Regions from separate parts of the Wenzhouxiangella sp. YN1 genome, predicted to be linked through region 1. Evidence: predicted binding sites of a transcription regulator. Region 1 holds the regulator's gene; the other holds the start of a gene.
What was found. The regulator FliA, encoded in region 1, starts transcription of late flagellar genes. The targets are predictions, from matches to a motif close to GCTAAAGTTNNNNNNNNNNCNGCCGATA.

Region 2: a site for FliA is predicted at 3,001-3,028, ahead of ACEWQZ_RS02435 (DUF5610 domain-containing protein). Genes of this name have one in related genera too.

Annotation. Positions count from the first base shown of each region.
Region 1 covers NZ_JBJNIO010000155.1:149,968-157,761, forward strand. The annotation lists gene ACEWQZ_RS11975 (chemotaxis protein CheA) at 1-914, opposite strand, end outside; gene ACEWQZ_RS11980 (protein phosphatase CheZ) at 926-1,648, opposite strand; gene ACEWQZ_RS11985 (chemotaxis response regulator CheY) at 1,645-2,037, opposite strand; gene ACEWQZ_RS11990 (RNA polymerase sigma factor FliA) at 2,070-2,783, opposite strand; gene ACEWQZ_RS11995 (MinD/ParA family protein) at 2,780-3,670, opposite strand; gene flhF (flagellar biosynthesis protein FlhF) at 3,663-5,045, opposite strand; gene flhA (flagellar biosynthesis protein FlhA) at 5,095-7,176, opposite strand; gene flhB (flagellar biosynthesis protein FlhB) at 7,240-7,794, opposite strand, start outside.
Region 2 covers NZ_JBJNIO010000108.1:14,544-22,337, reverse strand. The annotation lists gene ACEWQZ_RS02450 (TenA family protein) at 1-629, opposite strand, end outside; gene thiD (bifunctional hydroxymethylpyrimidine kinase/phosphomethylpyrimidine kinase) at 632-1,441, opposite strand; gene thiM (hydroxyethylthiazole kinase) at 1,460-2,260, opposite strand; TPP riboswitch at 2,250-2,348, opposite strand; gene ACEWQZ_RS02435 (DUF5610 domain-containing protein) at 2,425-2,967, opposite strand; gene ACEWQZ_RS02430 (GGDEF domain-containing protein) at 3,122-4,390, shown strand; gene ACEWQZ_RS02425 (zinc-dependent metalloprotease) at 4,379-6,739, opposite strand; gene ACEWQZ_RS02420 (mechanosensitive ion channel family protein) at 6,897-7,794, shown strand, end outside.

The DNA of each region.
Region 1 (7,794 bases):
GACCGGGCAGGCGCAGCCTCGGCCGGCGGCGCCGATCGCTGCGCCGTTGGGGCCGCTGCCGGTGGGCTTGCCGAGTCTTCCGCAGCGCTCGCAGGCTCGGGCGATTCGGCGCCCTGCGCCTGCGGCATACTCGCCGCCGAGTCGGTGCCGCCAGACTCGCGGGCCACCTGATCGAGAATCGCCTCGAACTCCTCTTCGGTGATTTCATCAGACCCGTCAGCATCCTCGGGCGCGCTGCCGAGCTCCACCTCGCCGGTATCGGCTGCATCATCGCCGCCGGGGGCGGCTTCACCGTGCAGCTCGTCGAGCAGGGCTTCGAATTCCTCGTCGGTGATATCGTCGCTCGGCGACGCGTCCGCGCTCGACTGTGCCGATTCCGGCAAGCCCGCAGCCGTCTCGCCCTGCGCCGCCGGAGGCGGTTCGGCGGCCGCGCCTGCCTGGGCCAGCATGGCCTCGAACTCATCGTCGGTGATGTCGCCGCTGCGATCATCCTGCGCGCGGGGCGCTGTTGTTGCAGTGGCTGCTTTTTCGTGCACGAACCCGCGCAGCTGATCAAGCAGTGCGGGCGGCGCCGGGGCCGGTTCCTGACCGTCGCGCATGGCCGCCAGCATGGCCACCACCTCATCGAGCGAGTGCAGCACCGAATCCATGATCTCGGTGCGCATTTCCAGCTCCTGACGTCTGAGCGCATCGAACACTTCCTCGGCACAATGACACAGGGTCACCAGTGGTTCGATATCGAGAAAGCCGGCACCCCCCTTGACGGTATGAAAGGCGCGAAAAACGGTATCGAGCAGCGCCTTGTCGCGCGGCCGCCGCTCCAGTTCGACGAGCTGCTCACCCAACTGCTCGACCAGTTCCCCGGCCTCGTTGAGATAGTCGTCGCGAATACTGTCGTCGATCTGAAAGCTCATGATCTCACCTGCTAGAAGCCCAGGCTCGAGAGAACGTCATCCACTTCGTCCTGGCTGGTCACCCGGTCTTCTTCCTCGTGCTTTCTGCCGGACTGGTCTGCCGTCGCCCCCGTTTCGCCGGACTGCCTGCCCGACAGACGAATCATGTTGACGAGCGTGCTCTCGACTTCCTTGACCAGCTCGATGACCTTGCGAATGGCCTGCCCCGACAGGTCCTGAAAATCCTGGGCCATCAGCATCTGTGAAAGCCGCTTGCGAATCTCACCGGAGGTGTGGTCGGAGCTGTCGAGAAACTCCTCGGTCTCGCGTACCAGGCTGCGAAATTCGTCGGCGGCCATCTCGCGGGCGCGAAAGCGCTGCCAGTCGCCCACCAGGCGCGTGCTGTCCTCGGTCAGACGTTCGGCCAGCGGCATGGTCTCCTCGATCAGGTCCATGGTCTTGTGAGCCGACGCTTCGGTCATGTGAATCACTTCATCGAGCCGGCTTTGAGCGTCGGGTATTTCCTCGCTGGCCAGCGTCTCCACGCGCGCGTCGACTTGAAAGCTGTTGAGGGCTTCGTGCAACTGGCGCGTCAGCCGCCCGATATCCTGGAACAGGCTGGTCTCGCGCATGGCGGTCAGCTCGTCCAGGCTGGCGTAGAAAATGGCCTCGTCGTTACCGCGCGCGGCCGCGGCCAGCGCCTCGATGGTGGGCAGATAATCCGCCGGTCTGCGATCGTCGCTGCCGCTGTTCATGTCGACGCCCCCAGGCGCTCGAACACGCGCTGAATCTTGTCCTTGAGGGTTTCGGCGGCAAACGGCTTGACCACATAGCCGTTCACGCCGGCCTCGGCGGCCTCGATGATCTGGCTGCGGTTGGCTTCAGCCGTGACCATCAACACCGGCAGCGCTTTGAGCGCGTCGTCGGCGCGAATGGCCTTGAGCAGCTCCAGCCCGCTCACATCCGGCATGTTCCAGTCGGTAACCACAAAATCAATGCGCCTGGATTTGAGCACCTGCAGGGCCGTGCGCCCGTCATCGGCTTCGGTGACGTTGCCGAAACCGAGCTCGCGCAACTGATTCTTGACGATTCTCCGCATCGTGGAAAAATCGTCCACGACCAGAATTTGCATGTTCTTGTCCAACGTAGCGTCTCCGTTGCTGTGTCGTTTATCCGTCAGTCCGACAAGCGCGCCCTGAGCCTGGCCAGCGCCTGGCCATGCAGCTGACAGACGCGCGACTCGCTCACCTCCAGCACTGCGCCGATTTCCTTGAGGTTGAGCTCGTCGTCGTAATACATGTTCATGACCAGTTGTTCCCTTGCCGGCAGCGCTGCGATCGCCTCGGTCAGGGCCGCCTGCGCGGCGTCCTCCTGCAGCTCACGCTCGGGTGATTGCGTCTTGTCGGCCACCACCCCCGAATCACTGTCGACCGGCGAGAGGTCCTCGGTGCTCAGCATCCGGCAGAAAACCGCCTCACGGGCAATGTCGTGGTACTCGTCCAGGCTGACGCCCATCTGCGCGGCAATATCGACATCGCGCGGGCGCCGACCCAGGCGAATTTCCAGCTGCCGGATGGCCTCGACCATCTCGCGCACCCGGCGGTGTACCGAGCGCGGCGTCCAGTCGGTCTTGCGCAGCTCATCGAGCATGGCGCCGCGAATCCGGATGCCGGCATAGGTCTCGAAACGCGCGCCCCGGCTGCCGGTGTAACGGCCGGCGGCCTCGATCAGGCCGAGCATCCCGGCCTGAATGAGATCGGCCACCTCGACGCTGGCCGGCAGACGGCCGGCCAGGTGATAGGCAATCCGCCGGACCAGATCGGCATACTGCTCCACCAGGTCCTCGCTGGAGAGGCTGCGCACTGCTTCATACTCGGCCGTGGCGTTCATCGCGCGACCTCCGCCTGCCCGGGCTCGGCACCCACCACGCGCTCAAGAAAGAACTCGAGATGGCCGCCGGCACCCGATGGCACACCCCATGTATCGGCCTGTTCGGCCAGATTCTTGAATGCCTCGGTGGCGCGGCAGCCCGGAAAAGCCGTGACTACGGGCTGCTGTTGCTGCAGTGCCCGACGCAGGAAGTCATCGTGCGGGACGTGCCCGGCGTAGTGCAGCGTGATGTCGAGGTAACGATCGGCCACGCGCGCCAGCTTGCGGTAGAGCGCGCGTCCTTCAGCGGCGCTGCGGACCATGTTGGACAGCACCTGGGCGCGCTCGATGCCGTAATCGCGGGAGAGCACCTTGATCAACGCGTAGGCGTCGGTCAGGGAAGCCGGTTCGTCACAGACCACGATCAATGCCTGATGCGCGGCGCGGGCGAACAGCGTGACCGCCGAGCTGATGCCGGCGGCGGTATCGACAATCAGCAGGTCGGCGCTGCCGGTGACCTCGGAGAAGGCGCTGATCAGACCGCCGCAGGCCTCCGGCGGCAGCGTTGTCATGTCCTGCACCCCCGAGGCGGCGGGAATGATGCGGATGCCGGCTGGCCCGTCGACGATGATGTCTTCGAGATCGCATTCCCCCGCAAGCACATGCGAAAGGTTGCGCCGCGGACTCAGGCCCAGCAGGACATCGATATTGGCCAGCCCCAGATCGGCGTCCAGAAGCCACACCTTGCGGCCACGCCGCGCCTGGGCGGCAGCCAGGTTGACCGACACATTGGTCTTGCCCACTCCACCCTTGCCGGACGCCACGGCGATGACCTGAACCGGCTGACGCGAGCCTTTCGCGCTCACCCCTTCCAGCCCGGCCGCCTGATTTCTTCCCCCTTCAAGCATTGGCATACCTCGCTTCGGCAATGTGGCGCGCCAGGGCGTGATCTTCACGGCCGGCACGCGATTTTTTCATCAGGCTGACAGCCTGGCTGATCAGATGGCGGGCACTCGCCCGCCGCAGATTCTCGGGCACTTCCTGGCCGTCGGCCGACCAGGCCACCGGCAGCCTGTAGCGCGCCAGTACCGACAGCATGCCGCCCAGGCTGGCCGCCTCGTCGATCTTGGTGACGATGCCGCCGGCCAGCGGCATGCGCGAAAACGCGGCCACCGCTTCGTCAATCGATTCCATCTGCGCATTGGCGGCCAGCACCAGGTAGGAGGAAACCGGCCGGCCTTCCATTTGCAGCGACTCCAGCGCCCGCACCAGGCGGGTATCACGCTGACTGACCCCGGCGGTATCCACCATGATCAGATCGGCATGCGAGAGCCGCTCGACGCGCTGCCGCAGCTCGTCGGCGTTGCGGGCAACATAGACCGGCACGTTGAGCTGCCGGCCGTAAATGAACAGCTGTTCCTGGGCGCCGATGCGATAGTCATCGGCGCTGATCAGTGCCATCTTTTCGAGCCCGTTCTTGAGCGCGTAGCGGGCGGCCAGCTTGGCAATGGTGGTGGTCTTGCCCACCCCCGTGGGTCCGACCAGAGCCACTACCCCGCCGGCGGCCAGCGGGTCGGTTTCAAAGAATTTCATGCGCCGCGCCAGCAGGCCCAGGGCGCCGCGCCAGGTGGCCGCGCTGTCACCTTCCCTGACCGGCGCCTTGCTGGCCAGGTCCTGGGCCAGATCCGGCGCCAGGCCCATGCGGATCAGATCGCGCAGCACCGCGGCGCGCAGCGGGTTCCTACGCGACATGTCGTTCCAGGCAAGGCTGGAAATCTGAGTCTCGAGCATGCGCTTGAGCACGTTGATCTCACGCCGCATGCCCACCAGTGAAGATTCCGACACGGCGGCAGCCGGTACCGCGTCAGCAGCCGCATTCTGCTGCCGCGGCGCCGCGCCGGGAGCCGCGGCGCCGTCGCCGGCAGCGGCCCGCGATTGCGCCTGGCCAGACAGTTCGACGACATCCTGCGGCGCGTCCTCGACTGCCAGCTCGGAGCTGAGGCTGACCTGATCCGGCGCCGACGGGTCGGGCTCAGGCGCATCCTGACCCGGCGGCTCGTACTGCCAGGTGTCCCGCGTCTGGCGGCGCTTTTCGTTTCCGCGGCCGGCGCCGCGGCCCATGGCGTACTCGACCAGAGTCTCGTCGTAGTCCACCGCGGCAATCAGCTCCAGGCCTTCATCAAGATGCCGGGTCGAGAGAATGACCGCATCGGGTCCCTGCTCGTCGCGCACCAGCTTGAGTGCCTGTCGCATATCGTCGGCAACGTAGCGCTTGATCTTCATGGCGTCCTGTCTCTCCTGCTGCACTTGTTCAGACGGCCCCGGCCTGGCATCAACGCGAAACCTGACCGATCAGCCGCAGCTGCTTGTCTTCTGGAATCTCGCCGTGCGAGAGCACGTGCAGGCCCGGTACGGCCTGTCGGGCGAAACGTGACAGCATGTTGCGAATTCTTGGCGGTACCAGCAGGATGGCGGGTTCTCCCCTGGCCTCCTGCTGTCGGGTGCTCGACTGCAGCGCTTCCTGCAGCTTTTCCGCCAGTCCGGGCTCCACGACCCCGGAATCACCCTGCTGCACCACATCCTGCAAAAGCTGTTCCAGCTCCGGCGCCAGCGTCATGACCGACATCTGCTCGCCCAGCCCGTTGATCTCCTGAACGATCTGTCGCCCCAACGTCTGCCGCACCTCGGCCAACAGCTCATCAGGATCCTGCGTACGCGCGCCGTGCTCGACCAGGGTTTCGCAGATGGCACGCACGTTGCGCACCGGCACCTTCTCGGCCAGCAGGCGCTGCATCACGCGCACCACCACGGCCAGCGGCAGCGTCTTGGGCGTCAGATCCTCGACCAGCTTGGGCGCACTCCTGGCGAGCACGTCCAGCAGCTGCTGCACTTCCTGATGACCCAGCAATTCGTGTGCGCGCTGCTTGAGCACATGGCTCAGATGCGTGGCGATCACCGTGGCCGCATCGGCCACGGTGTAGCCCAGTGTCTGTGCGTGCTCGCGAACACTGGGCTCCACCCAGACCGCCGGCATGCCGAAGGCCGGATCCCGGGTTTCGGTACCCTGCAGCCGCGAGCTGACGCCGCCGGGGTCGATGGCCAGTTCGCGGTCGGGATGGACCTCGCCCTCGGCGGCCACCACGCCGAACAGCGTCAGCCGATAGCGGGTGGGCGCCAACTCCAGGTTGTCGCGAATATGTACCGGCGGCACCAGAAAGCCCATGGACTGCGACAGCTTCTTGCGCACCCCCTTGATGCGATTCATCAGCTCGCCGCCCTGGCGGGCGTCGACCAGCGGCACCAGGCGATACCCTACCTCCAGGCCAATCGGATCGACCTGGGCGACGTCTTCCCACTGCAGCTCACGCGGCTGCTCGGGCTGCGTCTCGGCCTCGCGCTGCGCCGATCGCTGGCTGGCCGCCGCGGTCTCAACGCGCTTGCGGTGCCGCAGCCAGGCGGCGCCGCCGGCAATGCCTGCCAGGCTCAGGAACGCCAGGTTGGGCATACCCGGCACCAGCCCCATGGCTGCTAGTACACCAGCGGTCAGGGCGAGAACGCGGGGCTGCCCGAACACCTGATCGAGCACCGCCTTGTTCATATCCTGCGAGCGCGACATCCGGGTGACGATGACCGCCACCGCGGTCGACAGCAAAAGCGACGGAATCTGCGCCACCAGACCGTCGCCGATGGTCAGCAGGGTGTAGACCTCGACTGCGTTGCGAAGCGACATGCCGTGCTGGGCGATGCCGATCAGCAGGCCGCCGATGATATTGATGAACAGGATCAGGATGCCGGCGATGGCGTCACCACGCACGAACTTGCTCGAGCCATCCATGGCGCCGTAGAAGTCGGTTTCCTGACGGATCTCCTCGCGCCGCTCGCGCGCCTCTTCCTGCGAAATGATGCCGGCATTGAGGTCGGCATCGATGGCCATCTGCTTGCCCGGCATGGCGTCGAGCGTGAAGCGGGCACTGACTTCCGAAACGCGCGTGGCACCCTTGGTGACCACCACGAAGTTGATCACCACCAGAATGGTGAAAACCACCAGCCCGACCGCATAGTTGCCGCCGATGACAAACTCGCCAAAAGCCTGAATGACCTGACCGGCCGCATCCGTTCCGGTATGACCTTCGAGCAGGACCACGCGGGTCGACGCAATGTTGAGCACCAGCCGCAGCAGCGTACCGAACAGCAGCACCGTCGGAAAAACGCCGAAGTCGAGCGGCCGCATGATGTAGAGCACGCCCAGGATGACGGCAATGGAAAGCGTGATATTGAATGTGAACAGCACATCCAGCATCAGCGCCGGCAGCGGCAGCACCACCATCGCCAGCAATACCAGCACCAGCAGGGGTGCGCCCAGACCGAGGGCGCCGGCACGCTGCAGGGCGGGCATGATGGCAGCCCGGTTCATCACGAATTTTCCCCGTTTTCTCTGTTCATGCCCTCAGTGATGCAAAATGCGGGCCAGCCCTCGCTACTGCGACAGCGTTTCATCCACCTCGGGATTGGGCGCCGGCAGCCTCTCGCCGCCGGGCTCGCGTTGCACCCGGTAGACCCAGCTGAGCACTTCGGCAACCGCTACGTAGAGCGCCGGAGGAATCGGCTGCCCGACGTCGGCATGACGGTAAAGCGCGCGCGCCAGCGGCGGGGCCTCGATGCGCGGCACGCCGGCTTCCTCGGCCTTGCGCCGAATCGCCAGCGCCAGATGATCGGCCCCGCTGGCGACCACCACCGGGGCCGCCATGCGCTCGGTTTCATAGCGCAGGGCCACGGCAAAGTGCGTCGGGTTGGTCACCACCACGTCTGCCTCGGGCACGGCTTCCATCATGCGCTGACTGGCCAGCTCCTGCTGCATGCTGCGGCGTTTGCCCTTGACCTCCGGATTGCCGTCGGTCTCCTTCATTTCGTCCTTGACTTCCTTGCGCGTCATGCGCAGCTGCTTGTGGTGACTGTGCAGCTGAAACGGCACGTCCACCAGCGCAATCACAATCAGGGTGGCGCTGAGGGTCATCAGGGCCAGGCCGATCAG
Region 2 (7,794 bases), on a different contig from region 1:
GCGTAGTGAAAGGCATCGGTGGCGGCTTCGTATTCATGCTGTGACGCCGCGGCGAGCGCGTCCTCGGTGGCGGCAATCGCCGCGACAGTGCCGTCGGCGAAACTCTGGTCGGCATAGGTATCCAGCCAGGCACCGTAGGGGTGATCAGGGCCGCGCTGCTGATACAGTCGCAGGCCCACATCCAGATAAACCCAGAAACAGGGCAGCACGGCGGCGGCCACTTCAGCGTAGCTGCCGGTGCCTGCCACCGCCAGAAGGTGGTTGGTGTAGGCACGGGTGGTATCGTCGATTTCGATGGCTGCATCCGTCGCCAGAAAGCCGTCGTGCAGCTCCATTTCGGCAACGATGGCATCGTTTGCCGCCTGTGCCCAGAAGGCTTGCGCCCGCCGGGTCGTGGCCAGCTGGCTGGCGCGGGCAAGCGCGCGCGAGTACTGCCGCAGGTAGGCCGCATCCTGGGCCAGATAGTAATCAAACACGGTCTTTGGGAGCGTGCCCTCACCCAGGCCCTGAATGAAATCCAGCCGGGCAATTTCAGCGTTCATTTCGGCGGCATCCGCCCACAGCTTGGCGGTATGGGGCCCGGCGGGCTCGAGCCCGGTCGGGTTTGTGGCGCCAGCGCTTTGCGTCATGTTCATATTCCTGCCTTTGCGTAAAGTGAGTGAAAATGATGAATCGGGCCGTGGCCGCTGCCGACTTCCAGCTCGTCGGCATGCGCCAGCGCGCCCTGCAGCCAGTGTTTGGTCTGCTCGAATGCCACGGCCCAGTCACCGCTTCGGGCCCGCAATGTCGCCAGCCCTGATGACAGTGAACAGCCGGTGCCGTGGGTGTTGCGGGTCTCGATTCGCGGCGTGGCCAACTCCACCGGGTCCGCCCCCGGCAGCAGCAGGGCATCGGGACAGGACTGGCCCGCCAGATGCCCGCCCTTGACGATCACGCCGGTGTGGTGTCGCGCCATCAAGCGCTGGCCCTGCGCCAGCGCGTCTTCCCAGCCGGCGGCCACGGGTTCGTCGACCAGCAGCGCAAGCTCGGACAGATTGGGCGTCACCATGTCGGCCTGGTTCAGCAGCTCGCGCACGGCGTCTTCGGCCCGCTGCTCCAGCAGGCGATCGCCACTGGTGGCCACCATGACCGGATCGAGGACGACCACCGGCGGCCTGACGGCCTGCAGCCAGCGCCGCACTTCCGTGATCGTGGCTGCATTGCCGAGCATGCCGATCTTGACCGCGTCGATGGTCACATCGTCGCTGACCGCCTCGAGCTGCGCGCGCAGAAAGTCGGTGGGCGGCGTATGGATGCGACGCACGCCGTGGGTGTTCTGGGCCACCAGCGCGGTGACCACGCACATGCCGTAGCCACCCAGCGCGGCTATGGATTTCAGGTCGGCTTGAACGCCGGCACCACCGGTGGGGTCGGTGCCGGCAATGCTCAAGATTCGTTTCACGTCGGACTACCTCCTTGGTCAGGACATATTCAGACGCGCTGCAATCGTGGCCTGATCCAGATTGTGCAAGGCGTCCACAAAAGCCGGCTTGAAGCTGCCCGGGCCGGCCGCATGCGCGGCCGCTTGTTCGGCGGCAATGGCATAGGCGGCGACGGCAGCCGCGACTGCCTTGAACGGCTGGCTGGAATCCAGGGCGACAAAGGCCGCAACGGTCGCGCCCAGGGCACAGCCGCCGCCGGTGATGCGGGTCAGCCACGGGTGACCGTTGCGCACGCGGAGATCGGTCACGCCGTCGGTTACCAGGTCGGTTTCGCCGGAGACAGCCACCACGGCCTGATGGCGCTGCGCCAGATCCTGCGCAGCTTGCCGGGCATCGTCGGCAGTGGCCAGGGTGTCGGTTCCGCGCCCGCCGCGGCCGCTGCCGGCCAGCGCCATGACTTCAGAGGGGTTGCCGCGAATGACGGCAGGTTGATGCCGCAACAGCTCACGCGCCAGGCGGGTTCTTACCGGCAGACTGCCAACCGCCACCGGGTCCAGCACCCAGGGAACGCCGGCGTCGGTGGCCGAGGCCACCGCCTCCAGCGCGGCGGCGCGCGGCTCGGCATAGGGCGTGCCGAGATTGATCAGCAGGGCAGCAGCCGTGCGGGCGAAAGCACCGGCCTCTTCGGGAATGTCCACCATCGCCGGGGCACAACCCAGAGCAAGCAGGGTATTGGCGAGATGATTCAAGACGACCGCATTGGCAATGCACTGCACCAGAGGCGAGGCATCACGCACGGCCGTCAGCCGAGCATCGATATCGGAGGGCGATAATGTCACTGGACTATCCCTTCGCTAGTGCGAACTAGAGCAGGTTCAATGGGTGTAATCTCAGCCGACGATCAGGTCGGCACCCCAAGTCACATCAATTACTGCGAACAGCTTAACAGATCGGCTCGCGGTGGGTCACTCCGGATGGAAAAACCGCCGGCACGGCCGCAGCGTCACGCCGAGGCCTCCGCGGAAGCGCTCAAGGCACTGTCCAGAAAGCTCTTCAGACCTTCCTGCACAAGATCATGAGTCCTGTCGATATTGGCGGCCACCTCGCCCTGAAGCACATCGAGGCCGCTGAGGATCTCGCGGGCCTCGGCAAATCCGCGCTCGATCCCCTGGCCGATCAGCTCGACAAAGTCCTTTGCGGCGGTTGCCGCATCCTTGTCCGGATGCTGTTTCTGATAGGCCTGAAAAAACCCCGTGCTCTGGGAGACGATACGCTTGGCGGTTGCCTCCGGCGAAACGTCCAGCCCGGAGTCGTAGGCCTGCTGAATGGCGTTCGGCCCCAGTTCCGGCGCGAGCACGTCGTTGAGGCTTCCCAGAGCCGTCCTGTAGGTCAGCGCGAGCGGATTGTCACCCGAGCTCAGACGCGCTGCCTGCGCTGAGCCGGCCACGCCCTTGCCGAACGGGGTGTTGACCCCGCCACGACCCGGCTGCCCCCCCTTGGGCTGCGCCCCGGTGGGCGATGCTTTGCTGAAGGCTGGTATTTTCATGGCGATGTCTCCGGCAGGGATTCCAGCCCGCTGTAGCGGCGGCAAGCGTGAAAGCTTGAGCCGGGCCGGCAAGGCAGGCTGTCGCGCCTGCTGCCGAACCGGCGGCCGGGGTCATGCAGGCAGTGCCTGATACCCGACAGGTTATGATACAAGCATGCTCGCTTCCGAACATCTTGCGGCCCTGGCCCACCCCATCATCGCCCTGGTCATCGGCCTGTTCTTTCTGATCGCCGCGGCGACCAGAAAGGCCAACTACTTCTTGCCCGCCGCCGCGGCCTATATTGCTTTTGCGGTCGGAATCTTCCTGCAGATACTGCTCCTTCCCGGCAACGCGGAAACCAACGCCATGCTGACCGGCGTGGCCTATGCCATTGCTGCTCTGGGCTTTTACCAAGCGCTGGTCCGCGTGGGCGCAGGCACGCCTTCATGGTCGGTCGCAATCGGACTGACGCTGGCTTTTCTGGCCCTGAGGTATTTTCATACGGCACAGAGCTTCAACAGCATTGGCCGGATCTACGGCATCCAGACTTACCTTACCGTCATCTTCCTGCTGGCATGCTGGCACGCCCGGGCGCTGTTGACTCGCGGCAGCGGCCCCGAACGCTTTCTGTTTCTGTGCGTATCCATTTTTGCCCTGAGCCTGCTGCCCCGAACCTTTCTGACGGTCGGCACCGATGCATCACGCTACGGTTTTGACAGGACGCCGTTCTGGGTGTCGACCCAAATCGCCTGGAATGTGTTCATCGTCGTCTTTGCGCTGGCACTGCTGCTCGTGCACGCCTCCCGACGCCTGCAGATGGCCGAGCACAGGGCCTCGATCGACCCGCTGACCCGGCTTGACAACCGCGCCAGCTTCAACGCCAAGGCGGAGTTCGCACGTGGCCGCTGCGCTTGCTACTCCCTGATCTCGATCGACATCGACCGCTTCAAGAGCATCAACGACCGCTGGGGCCACCTCGTCGGCGATCGGGTGCTGGAGCGCGTCGCGGCGCTGATTTCGGGCAGCACCCGCGAAGCCGACGAGGCCGCCCGCTACGGCGGCGAGGAGTTTCTCGTTTTTTTGCCCGACACCGGCATCGACAAGGCGCACAAGATTGCCGAAAGACTGCGCCAGAGCGTGGCGGCAGCAGCGATGCAGGACATTGCGCCCGACCTCCGCTGCACCGCCAGTTTCGGCGTTGCGGAGTTCGACTCCAGCGTGCCCCTCAAGTCAGCTCACCAGCGCGTGGATCAGCTGCTGTATGCGGCCAAGGGAAAGGGGCGCAACCAGGTCTGCCACGACCCGCAGCCGCTCACCGAGGCGGATGTGCAGTGCGCCAGCGCAGCCATCGTGCCCATCAACAAACCGACACCTGATCACCAGCGCACGACCCCGGAACACGATTGTCCGCCCGGACGGCCGGCTGCGCGCTCAGATCGGTGAACCCGGCGGCAGCGGCACCGGCTCGAATGCCGGCGCCCACTCGCCGTCGTCACGATAGCGCGCTATCTGCTGCTGCAGGTAGCGATGCTGCGCACTGTCGTCATGCGCATCCAGCCAGGCTTCCAGATCCGACAGGTCGGCCGCCATCTGTGCGCGTACTTCCGGCGCCAGCCCCGGGTTGTTCATTGCATCGATCCAGCGGTAGACCACCACGTGCAGAATCCGGTGATGTATCTGCCGCTGGGCGTGCTGCTGCGGCTCGAGCTTGAAGGTGCTCGCCATCAGCTTTTCATACACCTCACGGGTACCGCCGGTGGCTGACATGCGCGCAAGGCGATTGAGCCGCTGCGGATGCAGCAGCAGCTTCAGGGTGTTGTTGGCGGCGGCCTCGGCTGCCGACACCGGATCGAAGGTCAAACCGGTACGCGACTTGAAACTTTCGCGCCCTTCACTGTCGCCATAGGCCTTGGGCGTAATCAGGTGCAGTACGGTTTCTGGGAGGGTCAGATATTCCGGCCGGATGGTCTGCAGCAGGGCATCCATCGCGGCTCGCTGCCGGTCGGCTGATACCGGCCGGACTCCCCTGGGGCGGTCGTGGTCACCCTTGAGCTCATATTCGTAATGCACCCCGCCAATCTGCTTGGCGACTGCTTCCACTTGATAACGATGCAGCAGGTAGATTGGCACCAGCGCTTCGTGCAGGGAAGACAGGGGCTGATTGTCGGCGATGTGATCGAGCCCGAAGTTCTGCAGCGCCAGCTCGCGCACTTCAGACAAGCGCTCAAGCTCGGCCACAGGATCTTCTCCATTGTCCCAGAGGTGGCCAATCGCGCTGGCGCCACCGGCCGGCCGCGCGTCGCGGTCGGCCATGTACTCCAGACCCCGGGATTTGGCGTTGGCCACACGCTCCGCCATTGCCTTTTCTGGCTCGGCAACATCAGCATAGCCCATGGCAATGGCATAACGATCCCATTCGCCAAGGCCTTCACGATAGGCATTGCTCAAGACAATCCGGCCGTCTTCGATCTCGACCAGGGGATGAGGATAATCCATCACCGAGGCGCGCCCGTTGGCGCTGGCCGCAAAGTTGTGTATCAGCCCCAGCGTGTGCCCGACCTCGTGAGCGGAAAGCTGGCGTATTCTTGCCAGCGCCATGTCCTGCTGCCTGTCGGTGTCCGCGGTGCCATCAAACGGCCCGGTCAGGCCATTGGCGATCAGGAAATCCTGACGCACCCGCAGGGAGCCCAGGGTGACGTGACCCTTGATGATTTCGCCGGTGCGCGGGTCGGTAATCGAGGTGCCATAAGACCACCCACGAGTGGCGCGGTGCACCCACTGGATGACGTTGTAACGAACATCCATGGGGTCGGCATCGTCCGGTAACGGCTTGACCTGAAAGGCATTCTTGTACCCGATCTCCTCGAAGGCCTTGTTCCACCACATGGCGCCGTCATGCAGGGCAGTGCGCACGGGCTCGGGCGCGCCCGGATCTAGGTAGAACACGATCGGCTCGACCGCTTCACTGACCCTGGCATCGGGGTTCTTCTTGACCAATCGATGGCGCGGCAGCAGGCGCTTGACCATGGGCTCGTCAATCGCGGCCGCATAATCCATGTACTCGACTTTCCAATAGCCCGAATAAGGGTGAAATGGCCTTGGTTCGTAGCCTTGCGCCGGCAGGGCGACAAGAGAATGATGCAGGTGCACGGAGACCGCCGTCGGCTCGGGCGTGACCTGTTTGACAAAACCTCCGACATCACTGCCGGCAAAGGTCACCAGCGCCTCCAGCTCGGTGTTGCGGGGGAAAGCCTTGCTGCGCTGCAAGAACACGCCGCTGCGGCTGGCATCGAGTGAAAAACTGCCCTGCCCGGCCTCATCAAGGCGCTGGGCAACCCTGTGGATGTCGGACAACAGAAACTCGGTGTAATCAACCAGTACCGCATCGTCGCTGCTGGCAACCACCGGCAGGCCGGCGAGCACAGACTGGGCAAACGCTTCGTCCACGCTTTGCTGCTCGGCACGGTTGTCGGAATCGGCGCGATAGTAGGTGTTGAGCTGGTTGAGCAGGACCTTGTTGCCAAACTTTTCGAACTGCACCAGCCGGGTCGCGCCCTGCTGGCCCCGATCCAGCCCGATGTCGTTGGAGCCGATACCTCTTGGCAGGCTGCTCTGAAAAATGAAAGGCTTGTCGAGCTTGTCGACCAGCAGGTAGACCTTGTCTTCCTCGCCGTGGTAGTAGAAATCGAAATATCCCTGATGGTGCTGCATGCCCTGGGTGAACTCCTTGACTCCGGCCGCCCAGAGCGGAGAGAACAGCAATACCGTGAAGATCAGAACAACTGCGCGCATGGCGGGTCTCACCTGTCATGGATGAACTGCAAACGGGCCATCAGCCTACCACTATTGACCCGGCATCAAAGCCAGTTGGCTTTGCCACCTCGAGACCTCAGACTGGCATGCTGTGGCTATCCATTCATGCTGGATCAAGATGTTTGTTGAAGTGCCGTTGAAAAAGTACTGCCTGCTGCTGCTCGGCCTGGCCGTGCTGTTTCCGGTTGCAGGCCCCGCGCAGGGGCTCCCGCTGGCCGGTGCCGGCGAAGCACAGCCAGCGACCGAAGACGAGGCAGACCCACAGGAACTGCAGCAATCGCTGGATGAGGTCATCGGCACGCTCGAAAACGACGCCCGCCGCGCGCAACTGCTCGAGCAGCTGAAGTCGCTTCGTGCTGCGGTCGAGGCCGGCGAAGAGGTTCCGGCGAGCGCGGCGGAACAGCGCGAGGGCTTGCTGGGCGCACTCGCCGACTCCTTCGAAGATCTCGGCGCACGGGCGAAAGCCGGCGATTCGGTGCTTGATGTCTGGGCCCGGCGAACGCGGGAGGCCGCTGCCGACGCCGCGCGGCTGTTGAACTCGGAAAGCCGCGTCGACCTGTCCCGCAACGCTGCCGAGGCAGCCGGGCTTGTAGCCGCGTGGCTGGCCTTGCTGAGCCTGCTCGCATGGAGCGGGCGGGCGCTGTTCAGGAGGCTGGGCTGGGCGCTGCAGCCGTCGCCGAAACCCCGCATCTGGATGCTGGCAGCCCATTTTCTACGCAGGGTGTTGCCGTGGGTGCTTGCCTTCGCCGCCCTGCTCTTTACGCTGCGAGGCGTCGAGGGGCACACGGCGGTCCGCGTCACTGCGCTTGTGGTGGCCTATACCGGCATGTGCGGCTACCTTCTGGCCACGGTCTTTGACATCATGGTCGCCCCGTTCACGCGCGGGCATCGGCGCATAGCCATCGCCGTGCTGCACCGCATTGCGTTCAAGTGGCTGTTTGTCATCGGCGCCCTGGTGGCGTTCGGCGACGCGGTCAACGGTGATCGGCTGACCGCGCTACTGGGTTCTGCGCTGGCGGACTGGCTGGCGGTTC